Regions from separate parts of the Microbulbifer sp. TB1203 genome, predicted to be linked through region 3. Evidence: predicted binding sites of a transcription regulator. Region 3 holds the regulator's gene; each other region holds the start of a gene.

Region 1 (9,696 bases), 650 kb from region 3:
GCTGCCGTCGAAGTCTGAGCCCAGGGCCACATGCTCCAGCCCCAGCAGGTCGATGGCGTAGCGCAGGGTTTTGACGATACCCCGTGGGCTGGTCTCGCAGACGGCGGCGTCCCAGTAGCCGATACCGATCAGGCCGCCGCCGCCGGCGATCTCCTGCATCAACTCGTCACTAATATTCCGCGGCGTGTCGCAGGTCCCCTTGAGGCCGGTGTGGGAGAGAATCAGCGGGCGGTCCACCAGGTCCAGCACGTCGCGCACCACCTGCTCCGATGAGTGGGCCACGTCGATCACGATGGAGCGCGCGGCCATTTCCCGCACCGCCGCTCGGCCGAACTCCGTGAGGCCGGCACCGCTCCGGCCGTGCAGCGAGCCGCCCAGCTCGTTGTCGAAGAAGTGCTGCAGGCCCATCACCCGATAGCCGGCGTCGTAGAGCACGCCGATGTTCCCCAGTTCCCCTTCCAGCGGATGGGCGCCCTCGATACCGAGAATGGCCGCCAGCTGTTCGCCGCCCTTTGCGCGAGCCGCCAGTACCCGGCGCAAATCGGCGGCGTCGCGCACTAAAGCCAGTTGATCAGGGGCCCTGCGTTCCAGTTTGGTCACCCGCTCCGCATGGTGGAGGGCGCGCTGCAGCAGGCTGTTCCAGGTGCGCGGCGGCCAGCCCTGGACGATCGCCAACAGGGTGATATTGTCCACGGCTTTGGAGGAGTTCTCCCCGTAGTTCTGCCCCCGGGGGGATTTGGTCACCGCGGTAAACACCTGGATTGCCAGGTTGCCGCGGCGCGCCCGGGGAAGGTCCAGATGGCCGTAGTCCGCCTCATTCTCGAGGTTGCGGGCCCAGAGGAAGCTGTCTGCGTGCAGGTCGCCGACCACCAGGGAGCGATGCAGCGCGGCCGCCTCTTCCGACAGTGGAGGATACTTGGGGCCCGTACGCTTGTTCCGCCCCTGCTCGATGCCCGGCAGCAACAGCCACTTCCAGCCGGTGAACAATACCAATGCTAACGCGGTCGATAGAAAGAGAAGTTTCTTCATGCTTCGATATAACCGATATCAAAAACCCAGGGACTATCCGTGATACAACTATACCGCCCTCTCCTGCTTTCGCTGCTCGCCCTGCTGATTGGCGGCTGCGCCGTACTTTCCCCCAACTACCAGAAGCCCGAAGTCGAGGTCACCGCGGTGGAGCCGCTTCCGGCGGGCCCGGGCAACGACCTGCGCTTTCGCATTCACCTGCGAGTGTTCAATCCCAACGACTCCGAACTGGCACTCTCCGGGCTCTACTACACCCTGAGCCTCGCGGGGCACAAAGTGATTACCGGCACCTCCAGGGAACTGCCGCCCATCGCCCCCTACGGGCAGGACAATATCGTGGTGGATGCGACGGCGAGCCTGGTGGGCTCCATCTTCGCCGCGGCGGAGCTGATCGGCACCCAGCGGGAGTCGGTACCCTATGAGCTGGTGGCCAAACTGGGGTTGCGCCGGTCGATAGTGCCGTCGATTACCGTGCGCAAAGAGGGGGAAATCAGGCTGAACCAGCGGAAATAGGGTTCGCCGGGGGCGGGACATATAAAACAAGGGCGAACACAGGGTTCGCCCGGGACCGCCTAGAGCCTGTTTGGAATCTTGCACAGGGCTCTCCAGGATCGGGTGGGGTGCCTCTTTCCGGGACCGTATGAGGCAGGGATGCCGATTACGAGCGTACAGGGATGTATTTAAGGGGGGCGCCCAGCCCGTGTTCCGGAAAGAGGCACCCCGCCCGATCCCGCGCTCAAGGTGGGAAAACGAAGAATTCAAACAGGCTTTAACGCCGTGCGGCGAAAATGCCGCCGGCCATGGCTGCCAGGGAGGTGAGTATGCCCACCCCGATAAGACTGTAGAGGCTGATGGACTGCTGCGCGGCCTGGGCGAACACCTGGTCGAAGGGGAACTGCCAGGCTACGATCGTCGAGGCGGCCACCACCGCGGCATACTGTACGCGGGTGGCGCGGCGCTCGGAGCGCCTGGAGGGCGCCGGCAGGCGTGCCATCACGCGCTCGCAGAAGCCGTCGTCGTCCACATAGGGCTCGCTGAACTGCAGCTGCTGGCCCAGCCAGGTATCGAAATCCGGCTCGCCGCCCGCGCTGTTCCAGCTGTCTGTTCCGTCGCGATTGTTCAAACCGTTATCCACTGACTACCTCCTCGCGCCATGCCTGCAGCAGAGTCTGCAATTTGGCCCGCGCGCGATTGACGTGGGATTTTACCGTGCCCAGCGGCAACTTCATAATACTGGCCGCCTCCTCGTGGGAAAAGCCGCGCTGCATACACAGGTGCACCGCCTGGCGCTGGGCTTCGCTGAGCTCCTCCATGGCCGAGTTGAGATCCCGCGCCATGCCCAGCTGCTGGGCCTCCTCGACGCTCTCCTCCTGCTGTGCGCGATCCACCGCCTCCTGATCCACTTCCGGGGACTTCTTGCGCCGGTAGCTCATGACGAGATTGTAGGCGATACGGTACAGCCAGGTGCTGAAACGCGCATCCCCACGGAATGCCGGCAGGGCCTTGTAGGCTTTGATAAAAGCCTCCTGGGCCATATCGTCGGCCAGGGCCTGGTCGCCATCGCACAGCTGGCGGAGCGAGAAACGCAGCTGTGACTGATAGCGACGCACCAGGTGGGCGTAGGCCCGCTGGTCCCCGTCTTCGACGACGCGCCGGATCAAATCCTCGTCATTGAGGTCCATATACCGCTGTCCTTACGCCTGCTTGTTATCCAGTTTCCAGTTGACAAAGCGGGCGAGACCGATAAACAGCGGTATCAGGCCGAGACTACCGACCTCCACGCCAGAGGATATGCTCAGCCAGATGAATATCGCCAGGCCGACGGCGATCAGTGTGAATCCGCGGTCCTTCATATTGCGGGGGGACTCGCCTTCCATGGCATCCAACAGCTCCGGCGGGATATCGCGGCCTTCGGCCACCATGCGGTTGATGTTGTCCATCAGCAGCTGCTTCTTGCGGTAGCTGTTGCGGGTCACCAACCACACGATCAGTATCGGCGTACCGAACACCGCCAGAATCGCGATGATGGGAATCAACACGGCTATGTCTCCATCAAAGGGGAAATCGTCGCGATGGCCGCGAGGCCGATCGAAATCGCCAGGGATACCGATACTGATATTCTTCGGCACACTGTCCATGGCCTCTTCCACGACCAGGCCCTTCTCGTCGAGGATGCCCTTTTCCTCCAGCTGCTTGTAGATGCGCCGGGTCAGTTCGCCGCCGAACTCTTCGCCCAGGTCCAACTGGACATCGGTGCGCTTGCCCTGCCCGTCCCGGGTCTTGATCACCAGGGTGCCGTCATCCTCGCGCAGTATGCGCACCTCCTTCTCCTCCGGGGTCTCCGGCGCTTTCTCTGCTGCCGGCGGCTGCGGTGGTTCCGGCATGGTTTCGTCCTGCGCCGGGGTCTCTTGGGCCCAGCTGGCGGAGAGGCTCATCGCCGCCAGCAGGGCCATCAGCCAGCGGGCGCCGGCCCGCTGTGGGTGAAGGTTTCTCGCTCTCATTTTTTCGTGCTCTCGATAATGCTTCTGTTCCAAACTACGGTGCGGTCAACTGCGCTCCGGAAAACCGGACCGGGTTGCCCCCCGAGGACTCTTCGGCGAGCCGCACCGGGAAACGGGGGTAACTGCGCTCTTCACGCTCCTTCTCCCGGCACTCCGCCAGCTTGCGCGAAAAGGCTGCGTCGATCTTTTCGGAAAGCTGTTGCTGCACCTCCGCCAGGGGGACCGCCAACTCCGCGGCCTCCGCCTGCAAGCCCCCCAGCAACAGGGCCAGGGCGGCGTAAAATTGTACCTTTTTCATAGTTCCTGCGGTTAACATGGTCGCCTCCAGGTAGAATTTCCTTGTACATCCTAGAGACGATACCGGCGCAGCATCTGGATGCAGCGCGAGAAAATAAAGGAGCCGCAATGACAGAGCCCGCAGACGTACTGACTTTCTGGTTCGGCCAGGCGCAGCTCGACGCCGTCCCCAGCGCCGGGTACCGCCGGCGGTGGTTTTCCGGCGACAGCAGTTTCGACAGCCAGATAGAGGAGGATTTCGGCGCGCAGGTGGAGGCCGCCCTGGCCGGGGATCTGGCCCGCTGGCGCCAGAGCCTGGAGGGGGAGCTGGCCCTGGTGCTGCTGTGCGACCAGTTCACCCGCAACATCTACCGCGGCACCACCCGGGCCTACGCCGGCGATCCCCTGGCCCGTGACGTCGCCCTGGCGGTGATCGAACGCGGCGACGAGCGCAAGCTGGGCCTCTACCAGCGCGCCTTCCTCGGTATGCCCCTGGAGCACGGGGAGACCCCGGAGATGCAGGCGCAATCGGTGGCTTACTTCGACAGGCTGCGCCGCGACTACCTGAACGGCGCGGAGGCCGCCGCCCAGGCGGAGAACTTCTACCAGTATGCCCTCGCCCACCGCGAGGTCATCGAGGAATTCGGCCGCTATCCCCACCGCAACGCGGCACTGGGGCGGGAATCCACCCCGGCGGAGCAGAAATGGCTGGAAAAAGGGGGAGGTTTCTGATGGATTGGCTCTCCTGGATGTCCCTGGCCGGAATCTGCGCCCTGGGCGCCATGTCCCCTGGTCCCAGCCTGTTGATCGTACTGCGCAGCGCCGCCTCCGGGTCCCGCCAGGGTTTCGCCTGCGCCCTGGCCCACGGCGCCGCTATCGCCGTTTACGCCGGCCTCACCGCTTTTGGCCTGGCGGTGCTGATCACCCGCTCGCCGATGTTGTTTACCGCCCTGCAGTGGGCCGGCGCGGCCATGTTGATCTATTTGGGTTGGAAGGCCCTGCGTGCACCGGCGCCGAATCCCGCAGCGGCCGGCACTCCCATTCCGCACCAGTCAACGGGCCGCTCCGCGCTACAGGGGTTCGCAGTTGCCTTCTTCAACCCCAAGGTAGCCGTGTTCTTTACCGCCCTGTTCAGCCAGTTCGTGACGGAACAGCAGGCGCTCACCACCAAGCTGGGAATGGCCGCAATGGCGGCGGGCATCGACGCCGGCTGGTACTGCCTGATCACTTTGGCAGTCCTCGCCGGACGCAATCGTAACTGGGTCGGCAACTCGCTCGGGCACCGCCTGCAGCAGCTGTTCGGTGTCCTGCTGTTGGGGCTGGCGGCGCGGCTGGTGCTGACACTCTAGTTTTCAGAAATTGGAAAAGCGGCAAGGGAAGTGGGAAGTCGTGTTACAACAGACAGATAAAAAGAAGGCCCGCGCTGCGGGCCTAAACATCTTACTGCGGGGTCGTGGCGGACCACCCGTTTGGGGGGGAGGCAGCCCGCCACTGAGCCTATTATGGCAGCTGCAGCCTCTTTACGCGGACCGCTCAACGCACGCCCCGCTCCACTTGTCGCACCGCCGATAAATTTTACTTTCCGGTTGACACTGAACACTTACACATATACTGTACATTTATACAGACAAACAAAACGCGTTAACAAATTCTTAAAAATACTGGAGGCGCAGAATGGCCGTAGTAGCTGTGTGGAAATGCGATAGAGACGGAGCAATGTTCGACAACAAAAAAGATGCGGAAGAACACGATAAGATGCTGGAACTGGCCGCCAATATTACCTCGTTGATCGAGCGTCATATCGACGGTATCTCCGAACAGGCCGGCGAAGAAATCGGTCTGCTGCTGGCCAAGCGCAGGGACGACCTCGCCAAAGCCTGCAAGGGCAAACCGGAAGTGCTGCTGGAATCCGACGGAAGGGAAAGCAACGGAAGGGAAAGCAACGGAAGGGAAAGCAACGGAAGGGAATCCGAACAGCAGAATGAAACCAGCGAAGACCAGGTTACTCCCCTGGCCGCCAATCAATAGATTTTCACGATTCCATCCCTGTATCTGCCCGGCTTATGCCGGGCTTTTTTGTACAAGGTTCATTGCCGCAATCGGACTTTTCGGGTAATCCCTACACCGATCGCGGCCACCGGCCGCTCCTACAGGTTTTTCACTGCGAGCCCTATATCGATGGCGGCCAGAACCAGTATCACCACCCAACTGAGCCCGGTACCCCAGAAACGTCCCGGGTGGTAACCACCGCCGCTGGCGGTAAAGCCAAAGGCGTGCACCAGGCGCGCCAGCACAAAGACGCCGCCAAAAATATGCAGCCAGAATGCGGAAAGCCCACCCAGCTCCGCAATCAGCATCAGTATCAATGCCAAGGGGATATATTCAACGGCGTTGGCGTGGGCGCGCATACGGACTTCATTATCGGGGTCCCCGCCAGTGCCGAGGCCCACCTTGCCACTGTGGCGGAACTGCACTACGCGAAATGCCAGGGCGATCACCAGAATTCCGCAAAGGCCGGCGTAGAGGGCTGTGATATTGGCCATTTATATTCTCCTGTTAAAGGGCTTGTGTCGTAGGGTGCGCCGTGCGCACCGGAGTCGTTACCAGCGTTGCAATGGTGCGCACGGCGCACCCCAAGATCACAATTGAGAGGGTACTCTTAAATCAAAACTTGTAACCGAAGTCGTGCCCCTGCCGCGGCTTCAGGTAGCGGTCGCGCAGGCGGGTGGAGCGGTTGACCAGCGACTGGAGTTTACCGTCGATCAGCACCTCTTCCGCATAGCTGGTAACTTCCAGGGGATCGCCGCTCCACACCACGATATCTGCCACCGCCCCCGGTTCGATGGTACCGCCCTCGATACCGAACACCTCCGCCACATTGGCGCTGATGGACTTGAGCGCGTCCTCGTAGGGCAGACCATTGGCCACCGCGTTGCCCGCGGACTGGCGGGACAGATAGACATTGTGGGTGGAGGCGTAGTCCGGGCCTCTGATCAGCACAGTCACGCCCGCGCGCTTCATCTGTGCCGCGTTGTCCAGCCGCGCGCCCAGGCTCTCGAAAGAGATGGGCAGATTGTTCTGCGCGTCGACAATTACCGGCACCCCGGCCTCCGCCAACTGGTCGGCGACCATCCAGCCCTCGGCCCCACCGAGTACCACCAGCTTCAGACCGAATTCCCCGGCCAACTGGATGGCCTGCAGTATATCGCTGGCCCGGTTGACGGTGACCACCAGCGGCTGCTCTCCTCCGAGCAACGGCTGCAACGCCTCCAGATCGGCGAGGGAATGGTTCAACTCCCGCCATTCGCCGCGGCGGATCGCATCCCGGTTGGCCCGGTACTCCCGCGCCTCCTCCAGGGCATTTTTCACCTTGGCGTAGGCGCTGGCGCGGCTGCCACCGGCAAGTTGTCCGCCGGCCTCACCCAGGTAGGCCCTCTGCCCCAGGTCGGTGGCCACCACGCTGTCGAAACCGCCGTCCAGCCTGATCGCAAAACTGCGCCCGGCGAAAACCCGCTGGGGGTTGCCGGCAGTGTCGCCCCACAGCTGGATACCCGGTAGCACCAGCGCACGGGTGACGCCGCCGGCGCGGTTGAAGGGGATCAGAGTGGATTTGGGGTTGTAGGCGGGCAGAGGGTCGAAGGCGCTGCCGATGCTCTCGCCGGTCACCGCGTAGTCGTTGGTGGCGCTGGCGGCACCGATCTCGGTGAGTCCCAGTTCCGATACCGGCGCGATCACTCCCGGGGTCACCACTTTGCCGGCGGCATCGATCACCCGGTCGGCACCGTCGCCCAGGGACGGGCCCACCGCTTCCACGCGGCCGTCGCGGACCAGGATATCCGCCTGCTCGAAACTGCCGGCATCGGACAGGGTGTGCACCTTGCCGCCTTTGATCAACAGAGTTTCCGCCTGCGCAAGGGGCATGACCAGGCCCAGGAACAGAGTGCAGATGGCCGCTTTGTGTTTCGCTATCTTTTTCACAGCCGCTCTCCCTCCGCCTCCAGGATTCCCAGCTCGAAATCGCTGTGGGGCTGGCGCGCCTTATCCGCGCGGTCGTACATCAGTTCGCCGTCGATAAACACCATTTCCGCCTTGGTGTAAACGCTGAAGGGGTTGCCGGACCAGAGCACCACATCCGCCATCTTGCCCTTCTCCAGGCTGCCGGTCCGCTCGTCGATGCCCAGGGCCTTGGCGGGGTTGAGGGTCATCCACACCACCGCATCCCCGGGGCCGATATCGAAACCGGCGCGTTGCCCCGCGGTCATGGCCTTGGCCACCTCCTGGTTGAGGCGCTGGATGCCCACGGCGGAATCCGAGTGGATCATCGCGCAGGCCTCGGCCTGGTCGACGATGGCGATATTGGCCTCGGTCATATCGAAGGCCTCGTGCTTAAAGCCCCACCAGTCGGCCCACATGGCCGCGCAGACGTTGTTCTCCGCCAGCAGGTCCGCCACCTTGTAGGCCTCCACCGCGTGGTGGAAGGTGGAGATCTGGAAACCGAACTCCCTGGCGATATCCATCATGATCGCCATCTCCTCGCCGCGGTAGCAGTGGTTGTGCACGAGGATGTCGCCGTTGAGCACACCGGCCAGGGTCTCCAGTTCGAGGTCGCGCTCCGGCTTGTCACCACCGTTTTTCTCGTAGCCGTCCCACGCTTTTCTGTAGTCGGCCGCGGCGATCCACGCCTTGCGGTAGCCGGCCACATTACCCATACGGGTGGAGGGCGCAGTGCCCTTGCCGCCATAGACCCGCTTGGGGTTTTCGCCGCAGGCCATCTTCAGGCCGTAGGGAGCGCCGGGGAACTTCATGTCCTGTACCCGGCGGCCCGGCACGTTTTTCAGGGTCACACCGCGGCCCCCGAACAGGTTGGCGGAACCGGGCAGTATCTGCAGGGTGGTCACGCCGCCGGCCAGGGCCAGGGCGAATTGCGGATCCTGGGTCCACACCGAGTGCTCCGCCCACACCTCCGCGGTGTTCGGCGAGGTCATTTCGTTGCCATCCTCGGAGGACTCGATGGCCGGCGCGGGGTAGTCCCCCAGGTGGGAGTGCACGTCGATAATACCCGGGGTCACCCATTTGCCGCTGCCGTTCACCAGCAACGCCCCCTCGGGCGCTTTCAGCCCCTCACCTATCTCTGCGATTGCGCCGTCCTGCAGCAGCAGGTCAGTATTTTCCAGTTGCTCGCCGGTACCAGTGAGCAGAGTAGCCCCGACGATCAGCACCGGACGGGATTGAGTGACGGAGTAGGTGGAGGGAAAGGCCTGCTGACGGGCGAAATCCGCGGATTCGCCGCCTTTTTTGTCCCCCCCGCACCCGCCCAGAAACATTGCGGCGCACAGAGCGGCTGCAATGCAACAAGAGTGCAACTGCATAACAATCATCCAATTTATTGATATTGTGCGCACATGCTAACAGGAAGTACTTTTGCCGCCATTACCAAAACTGCCAACCTGTCCCTATTTACGATGAGCTGTATTTGCGCGGGGAAGACGCCCTCCGGCGCATGTCACCATCGGCAGGTGTCGCGCCCTCTTCCCTCTCCGCCAGTTGCGCAAAAAATGACTCCAGTTCGCCGAGATAGCCCAGTGCCGCCAGCAGTTGCACCAGCGCCGCCAGATTGCAGCCTCGCCCACTCTCGAACCGCTTCAAAGTGCTGAGGCCTACGCCGGAACTCTCAGCCAGTGCCTCCTGGGAAATATTGCGGACCAGGCGCAGTCGACGGAAGCGTTCCCCAAGGCGAGCCAGGACCTGCTGCTGTTCTGTAGCGTTCATCGGAGCCATAGGCATTTTTTCCGGTGAAAAGAAAATTATAGCTCTTTTATGAACCATTGTTCTCTAGACATTTTCCGATCAGCGTGATGCAATCCTTGCGAACCGCATATCCAGGATGGAT
Region 2 (9,696 bases), 1.2 Mb from region 3:
AGGGCCTGGTGCCCCAGGCGGGCGCGGAGCTTGTCCAGCAATTGGTGGCTGCGCTGAAGTTTGCTGTTTTCTCCAAACAGGTCGTCGTCCGCATCGTCCTGGCTGAGCGGGGATAGCTGGTCGCAGGTGAGGTTCAGGGCCTGTACCGGATGTTCCAGTTTGAGCCTTTCCAGTTGCAGTTTGGTGAGTGCGATCAATCGCTGCGGGTCCAGCATGGGACGGGAGGTCTCCACGCTGAACACCTTGCAGCCGAGGCGGCCGAAATCCAGTTTCCAGCGCAATTGCTGGCTGTAGAGCTGTCGGCGCTGCAGCTGCCGGCAGAGTTCGCGCACCAGGCGGCCGGCGGGAAACAGCAGCTGCTCGCTGTTGTCCAGCGGGCTGGGGAAGAAGAGTTCACTGTGGAATTCCGGGGGCGGCTGGTAGCTGGGCACAGGGTCGTGGCGGCTGCCGTTGAGGCGGGCCAGGTAGTCGATAAAGTCGCGGCCGAAGCGGCTGCCCACTTCGGACAGGGGGATGGCCAGCAGTTGGCTGACGCGCTTGATGCCGCAGGCGTAGAGTTTGGCAATGGTCTTGTTGCTGCAGTGGAGTAGTTTGCTGGGGGCAAAGCTGATCCACTGGCGCCATTGCTGCGGGCTGGGTGGCGACCGGGTTTCCTTCAGCCACTGGCGGTGTTCCGGCAACTGGCTGAGCAGGCGCGCGGCGCTGGGGCTGTGGCCCAGGCCCATAAAGGTGCTGATGCGCATCTGGCGCAGCTCGCGGCGCAGTTGTTGCAACAGTGGTTGCAGGCCGCCGCTGGCCTTGAGGCTGCCGGCCAGTTCCAGGTAGAGGCAGGCGAAGCCGCCGTCGCCGGACTCGATGGATTCCGCCGGCTGGGGGGAGACCACAGGGGTAAAGCTGTAGCCCCACTGGGCCAGTTCGCGCAGCAGCTGTTCCTCCCGCTGGATATCCCGCTGCAGCAGGTCCAGGTCCGCGCAAAGGGCGCAGGCGGTGGCGATGGTGAGGCCGCATTCCACGCCGCGTTCGGCGGCGGGGGCGTTGGCGTCCACGATCAATTGGCCTTCGATAACCGCCCGGGGGCCCGCCTTGGAGGTGTGGCGCTGGGCACGGGTAAGGGCTTCCAGGGGGAGTTTGGGGAATTGGATGCAGAGCCAGAGCATGTGCTTATTCCTACCTTTGTTTGCAGGGCGGGCCTCCGGCCCGCAAGCCGAGCTGGAGCTCGGCGCGCCCAGGGGGGCGGAGCTGGAGCTCCGCGGTCCCGGGGATCGTCAATGTAATGGGCGGTCGCGCCGGGTCAGGTCGGGGTTGCGGGCCAGGTGCAGTTTCTGGCCGGACTGGCCGCCGAGTTGTTTGAGCAGTTGCAGCGCCAGCTGATCGCCGTCTCCACTCAGCTGCAGACGCAGGGCGGCGGGGGAGGGGCTGGCGGCGGAGGTGCCGGGGCGGAAGTGGAAATGCAGCGCCTCGCCCTCGCGGGCGGCGACTTGCAGGCGGCGCAGGTCCTTGTCCGCCGGAGTCCCCCGGCCCTGCCAGTTGAGTAGGGCGCCGCAGCAGCCGGATTGCAGGGACTGCTCGACGGCCCAGAGTTCATCCCTGTGTCCGTGGGGATGCAGGATCAGCAGTTTTTCCAACTGGACTCCGGCCCTGGCCAGGGCCGGGGCGTAGGGGATATAGGGCGGGTTGACCAGGATTACCATCTCTTCCCGTTGGGTGATCTCCGCCAGTGCCGGCAGCAGCAGGGAGATTTCGCCGATGCCGGATCGGTCCACCAGCAGCTCGGTGGTGGCGCCGCGGGGCCAGCCGCGCCCGGCGAGCAGCGCGTCCAGGGCGCTGTAGCCGGTGGCGATGCCCGGCCGGCGGCGCCTGTGTTCATTGGCGGCCTGCCAGATATCCGGCCGGGCCAGCAGCTGCTGCAGGCGCTGTTGTCTCGATTCCGTGGTTAAGCGGTTGTTTTGCAAGAAGTTTTCGGCACGGTTCACGGTTTCTGCCCTCGCTTTCTGCGCGCATTTGTTGCCCAGTGGGATTGGGTCTGTATATGTGTACAGTATTTACTGGTAATTTATACAGTAGTCGATGGGGGCCGGCAAGAGGGCTGGCACGGGATTGGCACTTTTTTGCACAGCGCAAACCGGCTATGATTCGGCCTCGTTGTCGGTCGAGACAACAAGACCAAAAGAGCTGACCAGCAGAATCAACAGCAACTAGGGGGCGGAGTGAGCATCAAGTCCGATAAGTGGATTCGTCGTATGGCCGAGCAGCAGGGCATGATCGAGCCGTTCGAGCCGGGGCAGGTGCGACACAACGGCAACGGTGACCGGCTGATCTCCTACGGTACCTCCAGCTACGGTTACGACGTGCGCTGCGCCAGCGAATTCAAGATCTTCACCAATGTGCACTCCGCCACCGTGGACCCCAAAACCTTTGACGAAAACAGCTTTGTCGATGTGGAAGGGGATTCCTGCATTATTCCCCCCAACTCCTTCGCCCTGGCGCGCACCGTGGAGTACTTCCGTATTCCGCGCTCGGTGCTGACCATCTGCCTGGGTAAATCCACCTATGCCCGTTGCGGCATTATCGTGAATGTCACGCCGCTGGAACCGGAGTGGGAAGGCCACGTCACACTGGAATTCTCCAATACCACCAACCTGCCGGCGAAGATCTACGCCCACGAGGGCGTGGCGCAGATGCTGTTCTTCGAGTCCGACGAGGTCTGCGACGTGTCCTACGCGGACCGCGGCGGCAAATACCAGGGCCAGCGCGGTGTAACCCTGCCGCGCGCCTGATCGAAAGCCCGTCGCCCGTGAGCGACTTTCCCGCACAAACCGACGTGTTGGTGATCGGCGCCGGCGCCGCCGGGCTGATGTGCGCCTCGGTGGCCGGTCGGCGCGGCCGCAGCGTGCTGGTGCTGGACCACGCCAACAAGGTGGGCAAGAAAATCCTGATGTCCGGCGGCGGGCGCTGCAATTTCACCAACCTGTATACGGCGCCGGAAAATTTCTACAGCCGCAACCCGCACTTCTGCAAATCGGCCCTGGCCCGCTACACCCAGTGGGACTTTATCGCCCTGGTGGAAAAACACGGAATCGCCTACCACGAGAAAACCCTGGGTCAGCTGTTCTGCGACAATAAATCCAGGGATATCGTCGATCTCCTGCTGAGCGAGTGTCGAGAATCCCGGGTGCAGATTCGCACCCGTTGCAGTATTTTCTCCATCGAGCCGCGGGAAAAAGGTTTTTGCGTGCGCACCAGCTTGGGAGAGGTGCACAGCGAATCCCTGGTAATCGCCACCGGCGGCCTGTCGATCCCCACCATGGGGGCCACCGGGTTCGGCTATGAGGTGGCGCGCCAGTTCGACCTCAAACTTATCGACACCCGACCGGCGCTGGTGCCCTTTACCCTGCACAGGCGCCAACTGGAGCAGCAGGGGGAGCTGCCCGGCAGCGCAGTGGCGGTCACTGCCAGCTGCGATGCGGGCAGTTTTAACGAGCAGTTGCTGTTTACCCACCGGGGACTGAGTGGCCCTGCGATATTGCAGATTTCCAGCCACTGGCGCGAGGGGCGGGCAGTGGACTTCGATCTGACGCCGGGCCGGGATCTGGCACAGTGGTTGGGGGAGCAGCGGGCGGAAAGGCCGAATACCCACCTGCACAATGCGCTGGCGGAGCTGTGGAGCAAAAAGCTGGTGCAGTATTTTCTCCAGCAACGGAAAATTACCAGCCTGCCATTAAAACAGTACACACAGGCGGAACTGAAGGATATCGGCGAACAGCTGCAGCACTGGCAACTGGTACCCGCGGGCACCGAGGGCTACCGCACTGCGGAAGTCACCCTGGGCGGTGTGGACACCGATGAGATATCCTCGCGTACCATGGAGTGCAAAAAGCAGCCGGGACTCTATTTTATCGGCGAGGTGCTGGACGTGACCGGATGGCTGGGTGGATACAATTTTCAATGGGCCTGGGCGTCGGGCCACGCGGCGGGGGAGGTCGCCTGACGGCTATGGGAGATATACTGCCTTTCAAGCGCAAAACTGCCTGGCAGAAACACAAGGGCAGCAGCCTGTGTCGCGATGGTTTTCACAAGTGGCAGGTGGTCACCGAGAAAAAGTTTGATGTGAAGCAGGGCAAACTGGTGACCGAATACCGCTGCCAGCGCTGCGGCAAGACAAAAATCAAGCTACTGTAGAGGCTGAGAGAGTGGGGGACTCCGAAAACGGATTCCCCCGGCCTTTTACCGGTAAACGCGGCGGCCATATCGATCATAGTAAAAGTGTCTTTTCCTCTCGTAGTCATAGATCCAGCCGGCACCCGCCCCGAGTGCAGCCCCGGCCACTGTACCTCCCACACGGCCACCACTGATCAGGGCCCCGGTTACCGCACCAATACCTGCGCCGGTGGCCACCCGACGCTCGGTGGGATTCATATTGGCACAGCCAAGACTTCCCAGGGCGGCGATAAGCAGGAAGGTAAGACCCAGACGTTTGAGGAGTTGAATACTCATAAGCACCTCTGTTACTGCGAGTAGACCTGAGCCAGTGTATGGTGGGGTAGATCGAACAACCAATGGAAAATACAGTGACCTTCGAAAAACAGGACCTGCTGGATATCGCGCGCATGCCCATGCCCTTCGGCAAATATGCAGAGCGGCCGCTGATCGACTTGCCGGAGGCCTACCTGCTGTGGTTTGCGAACAAGGGTTTTCCCGAGGGTCGGCTGGGCCGATTGATGGCGCTGGCCCTGGAAGTCAAAATCGAGGGACTGGAGGGGCTGATCAAGCCACTGAAAGAGGGTTGATTCCTTGGAAACAGCCGTGACGACGCTAAACTAGTAATGCCCGGGTAGGGGGAAGTAAATAATAAGCGGTCCGTAACGAGACTGGACATAGCCGTAAATAGACCCACAGCGGGTGGCCACTGGTCTGGAAGGATTTCAGCGAGTGAAACAGCGGTGAGTTCCAGTCATATTGAAACAAGCGGTCGAAACAACGTCGGCCGCTTTTGCTGTGTGCTTTCCGCACTTGCCAGTAAGAAAGGCCTGGGCGGGCCAGCTGCCGGTGGCCGTTTGCTCAACAACCTCATCGGTAAACGTTTCACAAACGGCCCCCGGCATCGGGCCCTTCGCATCTGGCGCTGGCGTTCTTTCCCGTGCCCCGAGGAGCGAGCAGTTTCTGTATGACTTTTTTCACAAACCTGTTCATACCAACTTACGCAATAAACAACATGATTGTTATTCGATTTCTGTAGGAGCGGCCGCTGGCCGCGATCGGGACTTCCAGTCACTCCGACTATCGATTGATCGCGGCCAGCGGCGTCGAGTCCTGGGATGCAAATTCCATAAAAAACCCGGCGAATGCCGGGTTTTTTGCGGGGCGCCGTTGACTTAGCGCTGGTTCAGCGGCATGTAGTCGCGCTGGGTATAGCCGGTGTACAGCTGGCGCGGGCGGCCGATCTTGTAGGGGTTGGAGATCATCTCGTCCCAGTGGGCAATCCAGCCGGCGGTGCGGCCGGTGGCGAAAATCACGGTGAACATATCGGTGGGAATGCCGATGGCCTTCATGATGATGCCGGAGTAGAAGTCCACGTTGGGGTAGAGTTTCTTCTCCACAAAGTATTCGTCTTCCAGGGCGATCTTTTCCAGCTTCTTGGCGATCTTCAACAGGGGATCGTTTTCCACACCCATGGCCCCCAGGACTTCGTCGCAGATGCCCTGCATCACACGGGAGCGCGGGTCGAAGTTCTTGTACACGCGGTGGCCGAAGCCCATCAGGCGGAAGGGGTCGTCCTTGTCCTTGGCGCGCTTGACGAACTCGTCGATGCGGCTCTCGTCGCCGATCTCCTGCAGCATGTCCAGTACCGCTTCGTTGGCGCCGCCGTGCGCCGGTCCCCAGAGAGCGGCGATGCCGGAGGAGATGCAGGCAAAGGGGTTGGCGCCGGAGGAGCCGGCCAGGCGTACGGTGGAGGTGGAGGCATTCTGCTCGTGATCGGCGTGCAGCAGGAAGATGATATCCATCGCCTTGGCCACCACCGGGTCAATCTTGCTGGCCTCGCAGGGGTTGCCGAACATCATATGCAGGAAGTTTTCCGAATAGCTCAGGCTGTTGTCCGGATACATGAACGGCTGGCCCTTGGAGTGCTTGTAGCACATGGCGGCCAGGGTGGGCATCTTGGCAATCAGGCGGTCGGCGGAAATCTTGCGGTGCTCGGGGTCGGTGATGTCGAGGGAGTCGTGGTAGAAGGAGGCGAGAGCGCCGACTACGCCGCACATCATCGCCATCGGATGGGCATCGTAGCGGAAGCCCTTGAAGAAGTTCACCAGGGACTCGTGCACCATGGTGTGGTTCATGATGCTGCTGACGTACTCCTTCTTCTGTTCGGCGTTGGGGAGCTCGCCGTGCATCAGCAGGTAGCAGGTCTCCAGGTAGTCGGAGCTCTGCGCCAACTGCTCGATGGGGTAGCCGCGGTGCAGCAGTACACCCTTGGCGCCGTCGATATAGGTGATCTTGGACTCGCAGGCTGCGGTGGACACAAAGCCCGGGTCGTAGGTAAACAAGCCCTTGCCGGTCAGGCTGCTGACATCGACAACGTCGGGGCCGACGGTGCCGGAGAGGACGGGCATCTCGATGGTGCCGTCGATACCGTCGACCGTAAGTTGCGCTTTTTTATCGGACATTGCGGACTCCTAAAACTGTTCTTTATACCGGCTTCGGGGAGAGATTGGAGCGGCCCCTGGCCGCGATCGATCCCACTTGCAGCCCGTATCCATCCGGCCTCTGCCGTTTATCCAGGGCTCGTCTTTGGGTCTCCAAAGGGCCCTAGCGGGCTTTCGAGCGGGGCCAAACTTAAGTGGCGCGTCACAAATTGTCAAACCAAACCGGGTGGATGGCCAGTCCCGTAGCGGCAGGATATTCGGTTCCTGGCCTACGTTGCAGAGCTTTTCCCTGGCTGGCGGGGGGATTGTTCTCGGAAATTTCGCCGGCCTGGCGCGCCCCTCTTCCTGCGGCCAAGGTGGTAAACCGCCGGTAAGCGGCGCAGTCTCGTTGTGTTTTGGGGATCGAATGCCTATAATCCGCGCGGCTTGCGCCATGGTAAGGCCACTTTGTACAAGGCTTCAGCAGGTCGTATGCGAAGTGATCAGCAAGCAGCTAGCCCCTCCATTTGAAAAGCTAACGGGCGCCCAGTCGTTCAGGGCAACAAGGTGTTTTTCCTGTGAACAAAAACAGACCTGTCAATTTAGACATTTCCACTATCAATCTTCCTGCCGCAGCTCTGGTTTCCATCTTGCATCGCGTCTCCGGCATTGTCCTCTTCGCCGTGGTGGCCTTGCTGTTGTACATGCTCGATGTCAGCCTGAAATCCGAGCAGGGCTTCGCCACAGTGGCGGCGGTCTTCGACAGCACTCCCGCCAAGCTGGTCCTTTGGGCCGGGCTGGCGGCACTTATCTACCATCTGGTGGCGGGTATCCGTCACCTGCTGATGGATATGGGGATCGGCGAATCCCTTGAGGGCGGTCGACGCAGCGCCGTACTGGTGCTGGCCGTCTCCGCGGTTCTTATTCTGCTGGCGGGGGTCTGGTTATGGTAACAACAATTACAAGCTTCGGTCGCAGCGGCACTTTTGACTGGTTGTACCAGCGCGCTACTGCGGTGCTGCTCGCGGTTTACACCTTCTTTATAGTGGGTTTCATATTCCTGAGTAAGGATTTTGGCTACGAGAGCTGGTCTGCCCTGTTTGCCCAGCGCTGGATGCGGGTGTTCACGCTGTTGGCCCTGCTCTCCACCATCGTGCACGCCTGGATCGGCCTCTGGTCTGTGGTCACCGACTACATTACCAACCGCCTGATGGGGCCCAAGGCCACCGTTCTGCGCCTTGTGGTAGAAGTACTGCTGGCCGCGGTTGCCGTGTTCTACACGGCGTGGGGCATTGAAATTCTGTGGGGACTGTAACTTATGTCGAATATGCGAACCATTGCCTTTGACGGGATCGTAATTGGCGGCGGCGGCGCGGGTATGCGCGCGGCCCTGCAGATGGCCCAGTCCGGCTTCAAGACTGCGGTGATCACCAAGGTTTTCCCCACCCGTTCCCACACGGTCTCCGCCCAGGGCGGCATCACCTGTGCCATCGCCAGCGCCGATCCGCAGGATGACTGGCGCTGGCATATGTATGACACCGTGAAGGGTTCCGACTATATCGGCGACCAGGATGCCATCGAGTACATGTGCTCCGTGGGCCCGGAGGCGGTATTCGAACTGGAGCATATGGGCCTGCCTTTCTCCCGCACCGAGGAAGGCCGTATCTACCAGCGCCCCTTCGGCGGCCAGTCCAAGGACTTCGGTCGCGGCGGCCAGGCCGCGCGCACCTGCGCGGCGGCGGACCGCACCGGCCACGCGCTGCTGCACACCCTGTACCAGAACAATGTCAAGCACGACACCGTGTTCCTCAACGAGTGGTTCGCGGTGGACCTGGTGAAGAACCAGGACGGTGCCGTGGTGGGCGTGATTGCGCTGTGCATCGAAGACGGCGAAGTGGTGTTCATCAAATCCAAGGCCACCGTATTCGCCACCGGCGGTGCCGGCCGCATCTTCGCCTCCACCACCAACGCGCACATCAACACCGGCGACGGCGTGGGCATGGCCCTGCGCGCGGGGATGCCGGTGCAGGATATCGAGATGTGGCAGTTCCACCCGACGGGTATTGCCGGTGCCGGCGTGCTGGTGACCGAGGGCTGCCGCGGTGAGGGTGGTTACCTCATTAATAAGGATGGCGAGCGCTTTATGGAGCGCTACGCTCCCAACGCCAAGGACCTGGCCTCCCGCGATGTGGTGGCCCGCTCCATGGTGCTGGAGATTCTCGACGGCCGCGGCGCCGGACCCAATGGCGACCACGTATTCCTGAAGCTCGACCACCTGGGCGAGGAAGTGCTGAACAGCCGCCTGCCGGGTATCTGCGAGCTGTCCAAGACGTTCGCCCACGTGGACCCGGTGAAGGACCCCGTCCCGGTGGTGCCCACCTGCCACTATATGATGGGCGGCATCCCCACCAATGTGCACGGCCAGGCCCTGACCCAGGATGCCTCCGGCAACGATCAGGTGGTGGAAGGTTTCTATGCCTGCGGCGAGGTGGCCTGCGTATCGGTACACGGCGCCAACCGCCTGGGGGGCAACTCCCTGCTGGACCTGGTGGTGTTCGGCCGCGCCTCCGGCCTGTTTATCGAGCAGTCCCTGCGCGAGGGCATCGAGCACCGCGAGGCGTCCGATTCCGATATCGAAGCAGCGATGGCGCGCCTGAACCGCCTGGAGAACAGCAACGACGGCGAATCGGCCGCGAGCCTCCGCACCGAGCTGCAAAACGTGATGCAGAACCACTTCGGCGTATTCCGCCGCGGTGACTATATGGCCGAGGGGGTGAAGAAGCTGGAAGAGCTGCGCGGGCGCATCGACAATGTGCGCCTGGAGGACAAGAGCCGCGCTTTCAACACCGCCCGTATCGAGGCGCTGGAACTGCAGAACCTTCTGGAAGTGGCCGAGGCCACCGCCATCGCCGCGGAAGTGCGCACCGAGAGCCGCGGTGCCCACGCCCGCGAGGACTACCAGGATCGCGACGACGAGAACTGGCTGTGCCACTCCATGTTCTTCCCGGCGGAGAAACGTGTCGGCAAGCGCGCGGTCAACTTTGCACCCAGCACTGTGGAAGCCTTCGAGCCCAAG
Region 3 (9,696 bases):
TTGCAGACCACACCCATGTCGCAGCCGGCGTCCAGGGCCGCGCGTATCCTGGCCCCGTAGCCACCGGCGGCACCGGCTCCCTCCATGGACAGGTCGTCGCTGAAGATGACTCCATCGAAGCCCAGTTGGCCGCGCAGCACCTGCTGCAGCCAGTAGCGGGAAAAGCCCACCGGCTGGCTGTCCACCTGCACGAAGCGGATATGGGCGGGCATGATCGCGTCCAGCTCCCCCGCGCCGATGCACTCGATAAAGGGCAGTGCATCCGAGGCCATTACCTCCTGTAGTGAGCGCTCGTCCTCCGGCAGTTCCTCGTGGCTGTCCTCGAGCACGTGGCCATGGCCGGGGAAGTGCTTGCCGGTGGTGGCCATACCGGCCTCGTGCATGCCGCGCATAAACGGCCGCACCCGCGCCGCCAACCTGGCCGGATCCGCGCAGAAGCTGCGATCGCCAACGATGCGGCAATGGTGGTCATCCGCGTCCAGCACCGGGGCGAAGCTGAAGTCCAGGCCCACCGCCAGCAGCTCCGACGCCAGCAACCAGCCCACATCCTCAAGCCGTTTCGCGTCGGCGCGGGCGGCCAGCGCCTGCATCGAGGGAAGCACGGTAAACTCCCCCTTGAATCGCTGTACCCGGCCGCCCTCCTGGTCCACCGCCAACAGCAGCTCCGAACGCTCCGATCGGATATCGGCCACCAGCGCCTCGATCTGCACCCGGTCGCGGAAGTTGCGCGCAAAAAAGATGAGCCCGCCCACCAGCGGATGCCGCAGCAGCCTGCGGTCCTCCGCAGTCAGCTCCTGGCCTTCAATATCGATCATTACCGGGCCGATCATGGGAACTCCTCTTCTCAATGCGGAATGCGGAATGATGAATGCGGAATACGCGGGCCTGCTTCGTGCCACGGAACCGCCACCGGCCGCGACCGAGCTCCACGGGCAACCCGAACAACTACGTCTCGCATCGGATATCCTTCATTCCGCATTGATGGGACACATCCCTGTGCCCCACCCGCTTCGTGGGCAGCCTTCGGCTGTCCAAATTTGTCCGCATTCCGCATTCCGCATTCCGCATTCATCATTCCGCATTCACCTTAAGTATCGCCGCCGCCGCGGGCACCAGCCGGTCCAGGGTTTCCGGAAGGCTGCTCTGGGCGCCGAAATCTTCTCTCAGGATAGCCTCGATGGCGTCAAAGCTCGACAGAGTGAATACAGTGGCGCCCAACATGAAGTAGAGGCGCCAGTAGAAGGTCACCGGGTCCAGGTGCGGCAGCGCCCTCTCCAGCAGGCCGGCGAAGCGGCTGTAGCTGTCGCCGTAGCGGGAGACGATAAAGCGGCGCAGGTGCCCTTGGGATTGGCTATAGGCCAGCCCCAGCAGCCGCATAAAGCGCTGGGGATCGCGCCCCTCTGCCGCCAGGCTGCCGAGCCCCACCCGGTAGAGACTCTCCAGCAGCTCTTCCACCGTCAGCCGCTGGCCCGCCGCCTCACGGCGATCCAGTTCGCCGGCGAGACTGGCGGTAAAAGGCGTCAGAAAGCGCTCGAACACTGCCTGGATCAGTTCTTTTTTTGATCCAAAGTGGTAATTTACTGCGGCGAGGTTGACCCCGGCTGTGCTGGTGATGGTACGCAGGGAGGTTTCGGTGAAGCCGCGCTCGGCAAAGAGCACCTCAGCGGCGTCCAATATCCGGCCGACCGTATCCGTCTGGCTCATAGGAATTCGAACCAACAATTAAAACAGTTGTTTAGTGAAAAGGCAGATTAGCATATTCCGCGCCAGCAGGCGGTGTTGAACCGGTGGCGCGGACATTAAATTGAAGGGAAGAATCGAGGAGAAGGGTTGCCATGACTCATAAACGACCGGAAATTGGCAGTTGGTTCGAGAATATCGACGGCGGCCTGCTGTTCGAAGTGGTCGCGGTGGACGATACCATCGAAGTCCAATACGCCGACGGCACCCTGGATGAGTTCGACTGGGAACAGTGGCGGGAGATGTCGCTGGTCACGGCGGCAGAGCCGGAGGATGCCAACGCGGCCTTCGGCCTGACTGTGGACGACCAGTCACCGAATGCGCGGGGCTTCAGCGTGCCGGAGGATACCAACCCTCTCGACCACGTTGAGGGAGAACCTTTCGAGGGGACGGACGAGTCGTCCTGAGGCCCCTTGCCAAGAGAATGAAAACTGGAGGTTCGTATCACGCCTCCCGCCCCCTGATGTAATCGATAATGATCTCCGCCGCCTCCTCTACAGTATCCACCATGCTGAATAAATCCAGGTCCGAGGCGTCAATGCAGCCGCTCTCCAGCACCGTATCCATCAACCAGCCGTGCAATCCAGCCCAATAGCGCTTGCCCACCAGCACGATGGGAAAGCGCTGCACCTTCTGCGTCTGCACCAGGGTCAGCGCTTCGAACAGTTCGTCCAGGGTGCCGTAGCCCCCGGGCATACCCACAAAACCCACCGCGTGTTTGACGAACATAAACTTGCGCACAAAGAAGTAGCGGAAGTTGAGGCTGATGTCCTGGTAGGGATTGGCCGCCTGCTCGAAAGGCAGTTCTATGTTGAGGCCGATGGAGACGCCGCGCTGGGGCAAGGCACCGCGATTGCAGGCCTCCATGATCCCCGGGCCGCCACCGGTCATCACCGGTATACCTTCGGCGGCCAGCAACTCCCCCAGTCTGACTCCCTGCTGATATTCCGGAGTATCCTCTGTAAAGCGCGCACTGCCGAATACTGTCACGGAACCGGTGAGCGCAATCAGTCGTTCAATTCCATCCACCAGCTCGGACTGTATCCGCAGTACCCGCCAGGCTTCCGGCATTTTTGCGTCCAGCATTTTCTTTCCTTTTATTTGTCGCGTATCTCTTTCAACCAGCCATTTTCTCCCCTCCTCTACTTATAGCAGCTTAATAGCGACAATGGCGTTGCCGGCCGCCCACCGGCACAAAGATTGCGCAGGAGGCAAATCTGTATATAATCCCAGCAACTGTATATAAATACAGAACAACCTCAGGTGACCCTATGACCAATCTCACTGCACGCCAGGCCCAGGTACTTGAACTGATCAAGTCCTATCTGGAGGACACCGGCTATCCGCCCACGCGCGCGGAGATCGCCCAGGAACTGGGCTTTCGATCCCCCAACGCCGCGGAAGAACACTTGAAGGCACTTGCGCGCAAAGGCGCGATCGAGATGGTGGCGGGTGCCTCGCGGGGAATCCGCATTCCCGATTATCAACCGGGCCTGCCGATTGTAGGGCGTGTAGCCGCCGGCAACCCGATCCTCGCCGAGGAGAACATCGAGGATTACTGCGACCTTCCGGCAGATTTCTTTCACCCACCGGCGGACTACCTGCTGCGGGTGCACGGCATGAGCATGCGCGACGCCGGCATACTGGATGGCGACCTGCTTGCGGTACAGCGCACAGATCAAGTGCGCAATGGCCAGATAGTGGTGGCGCGGATCGAAGATGAAGTCACCGTCAAGCGCTTCCGCCGCAAAGGCAACCAGGCCACTGTGCAGCTATTGCCGGAAAACGAGGATTTCGAAGTGATTCAAGTGGATATGCGGGACAAGCGTTTTGCCATTGAAGGACTGGCGGTGGGAGTGATCAGGCAGAGCCCCTGATCAATTAACAATGACCAGGCTGGAGTAATCCCAATTGAACATTGGTAACTGGTCATTGATCAATGAACCGTGTGATTTACCGGGGTCCCCTCTTCGTCTTCATCGAAATAACCCGACTCCATATCGTCGATATTCTGTACAGCTTCTATGCCGGCCTCCAGCATGGCCCGGGCAATGGCGATTTTGTGTTCGCGTATGAAATCCAGACTCTCACTGGAGAAATGGATACGCACCAGCGGGTCCTCCCGGTGGCCGGCACGGCGCAGCGCCACATCGCCATTGGCCAGTTCAACAATTTCAAAAGTCTCGGAGGACATACCCTTCTCCCGCTACATCAATTTGTGTGCAGGGTAACATACAGAGGCCGGAAGCCAGAAATCGGACTTAAAAACTGCCCGCTCCTACCACTCTTCCATATGCGCGCGCTGGCGCCGCACCAACTCCACTAGCGCGGCACGCCATGCTTGCAAACGCTCTTCGCTGAGAGCCGGAATTTCGGCAGCGGACAGGTTTTGCAACGGAATCAAGTTATCCTCCCCGCGATTTCCTTCGCTCTTCCCGCCGGAGAACTTCCACAGCTGCAACCACGCGGCCTGCAGTTGCGACAGCCAGCTGTCAGGGTCCCCGAGCAGCTCCAGCAGTTCAGCGGCCTCCGCACAGGCCGTACCGCGGGCTGCGGCCCGCTCCTTGAGTTCAGACGCGGATTCCGGTTCGCAACCCAGTTGCAACTGAAACGCCAGCTCGCAGAGAAAGGCGCGGTAGGCGCGCCACAGCTGCACCACTGCTCCCTCCTGCACCGCCACCTGCCGCAACGCGGGCCCGGTCTCTCCATCCAGGAGCAGTTGGCTTTTACGCAGAGCGGACGCCACCGCGCCGGTGTAAGGATTGCTCATCTGCCCGCGGCCGCTTTCTTGTGTGCCGGCTTGCGCGTGGTACCACTGCTTCCGGACTCAATCTGCCACTTGCCGTCTCGATAAAAGGCGCGCCAGCCGGTGGCCTTTCCCTCTTCCTCGGACTGTACATACTGCTCTTGGGTCTTGCGGCTGAAGCGCACCACCGTATCCCGCCCCTTGTCGTCCTCGGTGGGCGCCGAAAACAGGAAGCTGTACTTGGGATCGATCTCGCTTTTGTGCGGCAACAGCTCTTTCACCAGTGGCGCGCGGGTCTCGCGGTTCTTCGGGAACTGGCTTGCGGCGAGGAACAAGCCCGAGGCGCCGTCGCGCAGGATATAGTGGTCGTCCACTTTCTGGCAGGGCAGCTCGGGCATGGGCACCGGATCCATTTTCGGTGGCGCCGGCTGGCCGTTCTTGAGCAGTTTACGGGTGTTCTTGCACTCTTCGCTGGTGCAGCCGAAGTACTTGCCGAAACGACCGGACTTCAGCTGCATATCGCTGCCACACTTGTCGCACTCGATCAGCGGCCCGTCGTAGCCCTTGATCTTGAAAGTGCCCTTCTCCACCTCGTAGCCGTTGCAATCCGGGTTGTTGCCGCAGATATGCAGCTTGCGCTGCTCATCCAGCAGGTAGCTGTCCATGGCGGTGCCGCACTTGGAACAGCGGCGCTTGTCGCGCAACTGGCGGGATTCTGCTTCTTCATCCTTGTCCGCGTCCACGGCCTCTTCGCCGGGCACCAGGTTCATGGTGTTGGTGCAGCGCTCCTTGGGTGGCAACCCGTAACCGGAGCAGCCGAGGAAAACGCCGGTGGAGCCGGTGCGGATCTGCATATGCCGGCCGCACTTGCTGCACTCGATATCGGTGTCCGTGGGCGCGTTGCGGCGCATGCCGTCCTCGGCGGCCTGGGCTTTTTCCAGGCGCGCGGAGAAGTCCTTGTAGAATTCGTCGAGCAGCTCTTTCCAGCCCTTGTCCCCCCCCGCCACCGCGTCCAGGGATTCCTCCAGGTTGGCAGTAAAACCGTAATCCATCAGGTTCTTGAAACTCTCGCTCAGGCGGTCGGTGACGATATCCCCCATTTTTTCCGCGTAGAAGCGCCTGTTTTCCAAGCGGACGTAGCCGCGGTCCTGGATAGTGGAAATGATTGAGGCGTAAGTGGAGGGACGGCCGATACCGCGCTTTTCCAGCTCTTTCACCAATGCCGCCTCGCTGTAACGCGCCGGCGGTTTGGTGAAATGCTGTTTCGGATCCAGTTTTTTCAGCGAGAGTTTCTCTCCCACTTTCACGTCCGGCAACAGTAGGTCTTCGTCTTTTTTGCTGACCGGCGGCGCCACCTTTAAAAAGCCGTCGAAACGGATCACGCGCCCGCGGGCGCGCAGCTCGAAGTCGCCGGCGGTAACCACCACCGAGGTGGACGTGAACTGCGCCGGGGTCATCTGGCAGGCCACGAACTGCTGCCAGATCAGGTTGTACAGGCGCTCGGCGTCGCGCTCTACGCCGGAGAGCATGTTCGGCTGCACACGCACATCCGAGGGGCGGATCGCCTCGTGGGCCTCCTGGGCACCTTCCTTGCTGCTGTAGCTGTTGGGGTTTTCCGGCAGGTATTTATCGCCGTAGCTCTCGCCGATAAATTCGCGTACCGATTCAACCGCCTCCGCACTCAGATTGGTGGAGTCGGTTCGCATATAGGTAATATGCCCGGCCTCGTACAGGCGTTGCGCCAGCATCATGGTTTTCTTGACGCTGAAGCCCAGGCGATTGCTCGCCGCCTGCTGTAAGGTGGAAGTGATAAACGGTGCCGAAGGTTTGGAACTGGTGGGCTTGTCGTCCCGCGCGGTAACCTTGAACTCGCTCGACCGCAGGGCCTTGACCGCGGCGCTGGCCTGTTCCTCGTTGACCGGGCGAAAGGCTTCGCCGGCCTGCTTTTTTACTTCCAGGCGCAGCGGATCTGCCTTGGCAGTTTCGGTATCCGCGGCGAGAGTCCAGTACTCCTCGGGAATAAAGGCGCGAATCTCCCGCTCCCGCTCGACCACCAGGCGCACCGCCACCGACTGCACCCGCCCGGCGGACAGGCCGCGGGCCACTTTTTCCCACAGCAGTGGCGAGACCATGTAACCGACGATGCGATCGAGGAAGCGGCGCGCCTGCTGGGCGTTGACCCGGTTGATATTGAGTGGGCCCGGGTCCTTGAAAGCTTCCTGGATCGCGGACTTGGTGATCTCGTTGAACACCACCCGGCGGTAGCGGCCCTCGTCGCCGCCGATGGACTCGCGCAGGTGCCAGGCGATCGCCTCTCCCTCGCGGTCCAAATCCGTGGCCAGATAGATATGGTCGGCATTGGCGGCCAGCTTGCGCAGTTCGCTCACCACCTTTTCCTTGCCGGGCAGGATTTCGTAGTGAGCGGCCCAGTTGTGATCCGGGTCTATGCCCATGCGCTTGATCAGCTGCTCGCGATTTTTCTTGCGCTTGTAGGCCTCCTTGGCCTCCGGTGAAAGCTTGCGGGTCTCCGCGGCGCGGCGCGCGCGCTCCTTCGCGTCTACCGGCTGCCGGTTTCCGCCGCCGGTGGGCAAATCGCGAATATGGCCGACGCTGGACTTCACTACAAAGTCCTTTCCGAGATACTTGTTGATGGTTTTCGCTTTGGCCGGCGATTCGACGATGACCAGTGATTTACCCATAAGCATTTGATTTTAAATAGAAAATTTACTGCTTTCGCAAGCCTTGGCAGCCTTTGGCAAAGGCCAGCGCTGCGCGAATATATAAGCTCCGCCCCGGGTGCGGTCAAGCGAGCGGCGCAAATTACTGTTGCGCAACGTCCAGTTTTCTCACCTTTCCGGGGTATCGACAATTTTGCAGGAGCGGCGGCTGGCCGCCATCAGCGCAGGCTCCTGGCGAGACCAATAACCACTCCCATAGAGTGGTTATTCGGCCTATCGGGTGCTGTTTCGCGGTAGCCTTATCGCTTCCTCTATTGGCGGCCGCGAAGCCTCCAGGGCTTTTTCCAGCGCCGTCATTCCCCTGTCTCCAGAGGATTCCCGCCATTGCACCCCCAGCCCGGTCTCGGCGCCGACAACCGCGGTGGCGTCCTCCGGCAGCGCGGCCAGCAATTCCCGCAACGGTTCCCAGGCAGACTGCGGCGCGGCGCGGCCGTTGCGCCAGTCCCAGTGCCCGGAAAAATTCATCTCGTGATCCCCCCGCTGCCGCTCCAGTACCCAGCCTGTCTGCAAGCGGCGAGCATCCCCCCAACGGGTGAAGTACACCGCCGCGCTGCCCTGTCCCTCCGCCGCCGGCAGGGATTTCATCTGCACAGTCAGCCCCTCCCGGGCGGCGCGGCTGCGCAGTGCGGCCAGGCGCTGGTCCCGGGCGCTGGGCTTCAGCCACATCACCGGCCCCACCACCAGAACGACGGCAAAGAGAATAATAATGAGGGGTAGCCAGCCGGTCATAACCACTCCTTGTTGGTGGGAAAAGGCGCCTATTTTGCGTTGCCCGGCGCCGCTTCTGTCAAGAACCTTTTTTTAAAGTAGACTTTCTATTGTCCCGTCACGTACAAAATAGCGGTATCAGAGGGCCGCTGGAGCGCCTTCCAGATTGGCCGCGGAGGCTCTGCCGGGGGCCATTCCGCCAAGCGGCGCCTCGCCGTGAATAATCCGGGGCGCTGATATCGCCATTTGGTAGGAGAGAGGGCGCCGACAGGTTTCGAATGAAGGCATTTTCCAACCTGCCCCCTATTGTCCAGACATGGAGCGGAACGCTTATGGCCAGCTACAAGCACATTCTCGTCGGCCTGGACCTCTCGAAGGAGTCCTCCCAGGTACTGCAAAAGGCCGCCGATATTAGCGGCGCCTGCGGGGCGGACCTGAGCTTAGCGCACGTGATTGAGCCGCTGACCTTCGCCTATGGCGGGGATATCCCCATGGATCTCTCGGAAGTCCAGGAGCAATTGCAAAACCAGGCGAAGGAGCAGTTGCGCAAATCCGCCGACAAACTGGGAATTCCCGCGGAGCGCCAGCACGTGGTGCTGGGGCAGCCGGCCACGGAAATTCACCGCCTGGCGGAGGAGCAGGAAGTGGATTTAATCGTTATCGGCAGTCACGGCCGCCACGGCCTGGCGCTGCTGTTGGGGTCCACCGCCAACGGGGTGCTCCACGGCGCCTCCTGCGATGTGCTGGCGGTGCGGGTGCATGTCAATGAAAAGTGAGCGGTATTTCCCTACCCGATAAGGGTTCACTGATAATTGTCCAACTCCGCCCAGCGCTCGAACGCCGCCTCCAGTTGCGCCTGCCGCTCCGCCAGAAGGCTCAGCTTTTCCTCTACCAGCGACTGCCCCTGCTGATAAAAGTCCGGCTGTGCCACGGCTGATTCCAGCTTTTCGATCTCCTCTTCAAGCTGCTCGATCTGCCCCGGCAGGCTGTCCAGTTCGCGCTGCAACTTGTAACTGAGCTTTTTCTTTTTCGCCGCCGGCGGGGTACCCGAATCCGGCTTGCTCTCCGGCTTCTGAGCCTCTGTCTGCTGCCTTTCCCCGGCGGTTGAAAAGCTCCCTCCCTGGCGCAGGAAATCGGCGTAGCCGCCCACATATTCACGCACGCGCCCCTCGCCCTCAAAGGCCAGGCAGGAGTCCACCACATTGTCGAGAAAAGCGCGGTCGTGGCTGACCAGCAGCACGGTTCCCGGGAAGTCCAGCAACAGTTGCTCCAGCAGTTCCAGGGTTTCCACATCCAGGTCGTTGGTGGGCTCATCCAGCACCAGGATGTTCGCCGGCTGGCTGAACAGCTTGGCGAGCAGCGCACGATTTCGCTCGCCGCCACTGAGCGCCCCCACCGCTGTGCGCGCCTTGATACCACTGAACAGGAAGTCCGCCAGGTAGGACATCGCGTGGCGGCTCCTGCCACCGACAGTGATGGACTCCCTGCCCTCGGCGATATTGTCGAGCACGGAGAGTTCGGGGTTGAGCTGGTCGCGGCGCTGGTCGAAGTAGGCCACCTGCTGCTTCGTACCCAGGCGTACTTGGCCGGAATCCGGTTGCAGATCGCCCAGCAGCAGCCGGATCAGGGTACTTTTGCCGGCGCCGTTGGGACCGATCAGGCCCACTTTGTCGCCGCGCATCAGGGTGAAGGACAAATCGCGGACCAGTGGCTCCTCGCCGGGATAAGCAAAAGAGACATTGCTCAATTCCGCCACCAGCTTGC

Evidence for each region. Region 3 encodes LexA, which represses DNA repair genes until DNA is damaged. Its sites were predicted from a motif close to ACTGTNTNTANANACAGT; they were not measured.
Region 1: the regulator LexA is predicted to act here: its motif matches at 5,417-5,434, upstream of PP263_RS03950 (YebG family protein).
Region 2: the regulator LexA is predicted to act here: its motif matches at 2,023-2,040, upstream of imuA (translesion DNA synthesis-associated protein ImuA).

Annotation. Positions count from the first base shown of each region.
Region 1 covers NZ_CP116899.1:909,586-919,281, reverse strand. The annotation lists gene PP263_RS03990 (membrane dipeptidase) at 1-1,029, opposite strand, end outside; gene PP263_RS03985 (LEA type 2 family protein) at 1,069-1,542, shown strand; gene PP263_RS03980 (hypothetical protein) at 1,799-2,164, opposite strand; gene PP263_RS03975 (sigma-70 family RNA polymerase sigma factor) at 2,157-2,711, opposite strand; gene PP263_RS03970 (DUF6249 domain-containing protein) at 2,724-3,530, opposite strand; gene PP263_RS03965 (hypothetical protein) at 3,565-3,828, opposite strand; gene PP263_RS03960 (DUF924 family protein) at 3,936-4,538, shown strand; gene PP263_RS03955 (LysE family translocator) at 4,538-5,155, shown strand; gene PP263_RS03950 (YebG family protein) at 5,481-5,834, shown strand; gene PP263_RS03945 (MAPEG family protein) at 5,954-6,349, opposite strand; gene PP263_RS03940 (amidohydrolase family protein) at 6,471-7,784, opposite strand; gene PP263_RS03935 (amidohydrolase) at 7,781-9,130, opposite strand; gene PP263_RS03930 (helix-turn-helix transcriptional regulator) at 9,264-9,584, opposite strand.
Region 2 covers NZ_CP116899.1:345,949-355,644, forward strand. The annotation lists gene PP263_RS01420 (DNA polymerase Y family protein) at 1-1,157, opposite strand, end outside; gene imuA (translesion DNA synthesis-associated protein ImuA) at 1,266-1,973, opposite strand; gene dcd (dCTP deaminase) at 2,208-2,777, shown strand; gene PP263_RS01435 (NAD(P)/FAD-dependent oxidoreductase) at 2,795-3,988, shown strand; gene PP263_RS01440 (hypothetical protein) at 3,994-4,179, shown strand; gene PP263_RS01445 (hypothetical protein) at 4,225-4,494, opposite strand; gene PP263_RS01450 (DUF3820 family protein) at 4,569-4,787, shown strand; gene gltA (citrate synthase) at 5,373-6,662, opposite strand; gene sdhC (succinate dehydrogenase, cytochrome b556 subunit) at 7,199-7,573, shown strand; gene sdhD (succinate dehydrogenase, hydrophobic membrane anchor protein) at 7,567-7,935, shown strand; gene sdhA (succinate dehydrogenase flavoprotein subunit) at 7,939-9,696, shown strand, end outside.
Region 3 covers NZ_CP116899.1:1,555,045-1,564,740, forward strand. The annotation lists gene nagZ (beta-N-acetylhexosaminidase) at 1-830, opposite strand, end outside; gene PP263_RS06590 (TetR/AcrR family transcriptional regulator) at 1,072-1,704, opposite strand; gene PP263_RS06595 (DUF6763 family protein) at 1,836-2,147, shown strand; gene PP263_RS06600 (TIGR00730 family Rossman fold protein) at 2,185-2,826, opposite strand; gene lexA (transcriptional repressor LexA) at 3,012-3,617, shown strand; gene PP263_RS06610 (hypothetical protein) at 3,677-3,934, opposite strand; gene PP263_RS06615 (DUF6586 family protein) at 4,019-4,510, opposite strand; gene topA (type I DNA topoisomerase) at 4,507-7,185, opposite strand; gene PP263_RS06625 (hypothetical protein) at 7,438-7,953, opposite strand; gene PP263_RS06630 (universal stress protein) at 8,265-8,708, shown strand; gene PP263_RS06635 (ATP-binding cassette domain-containing protein) at 8,735-9,696, opposite strand, start outside.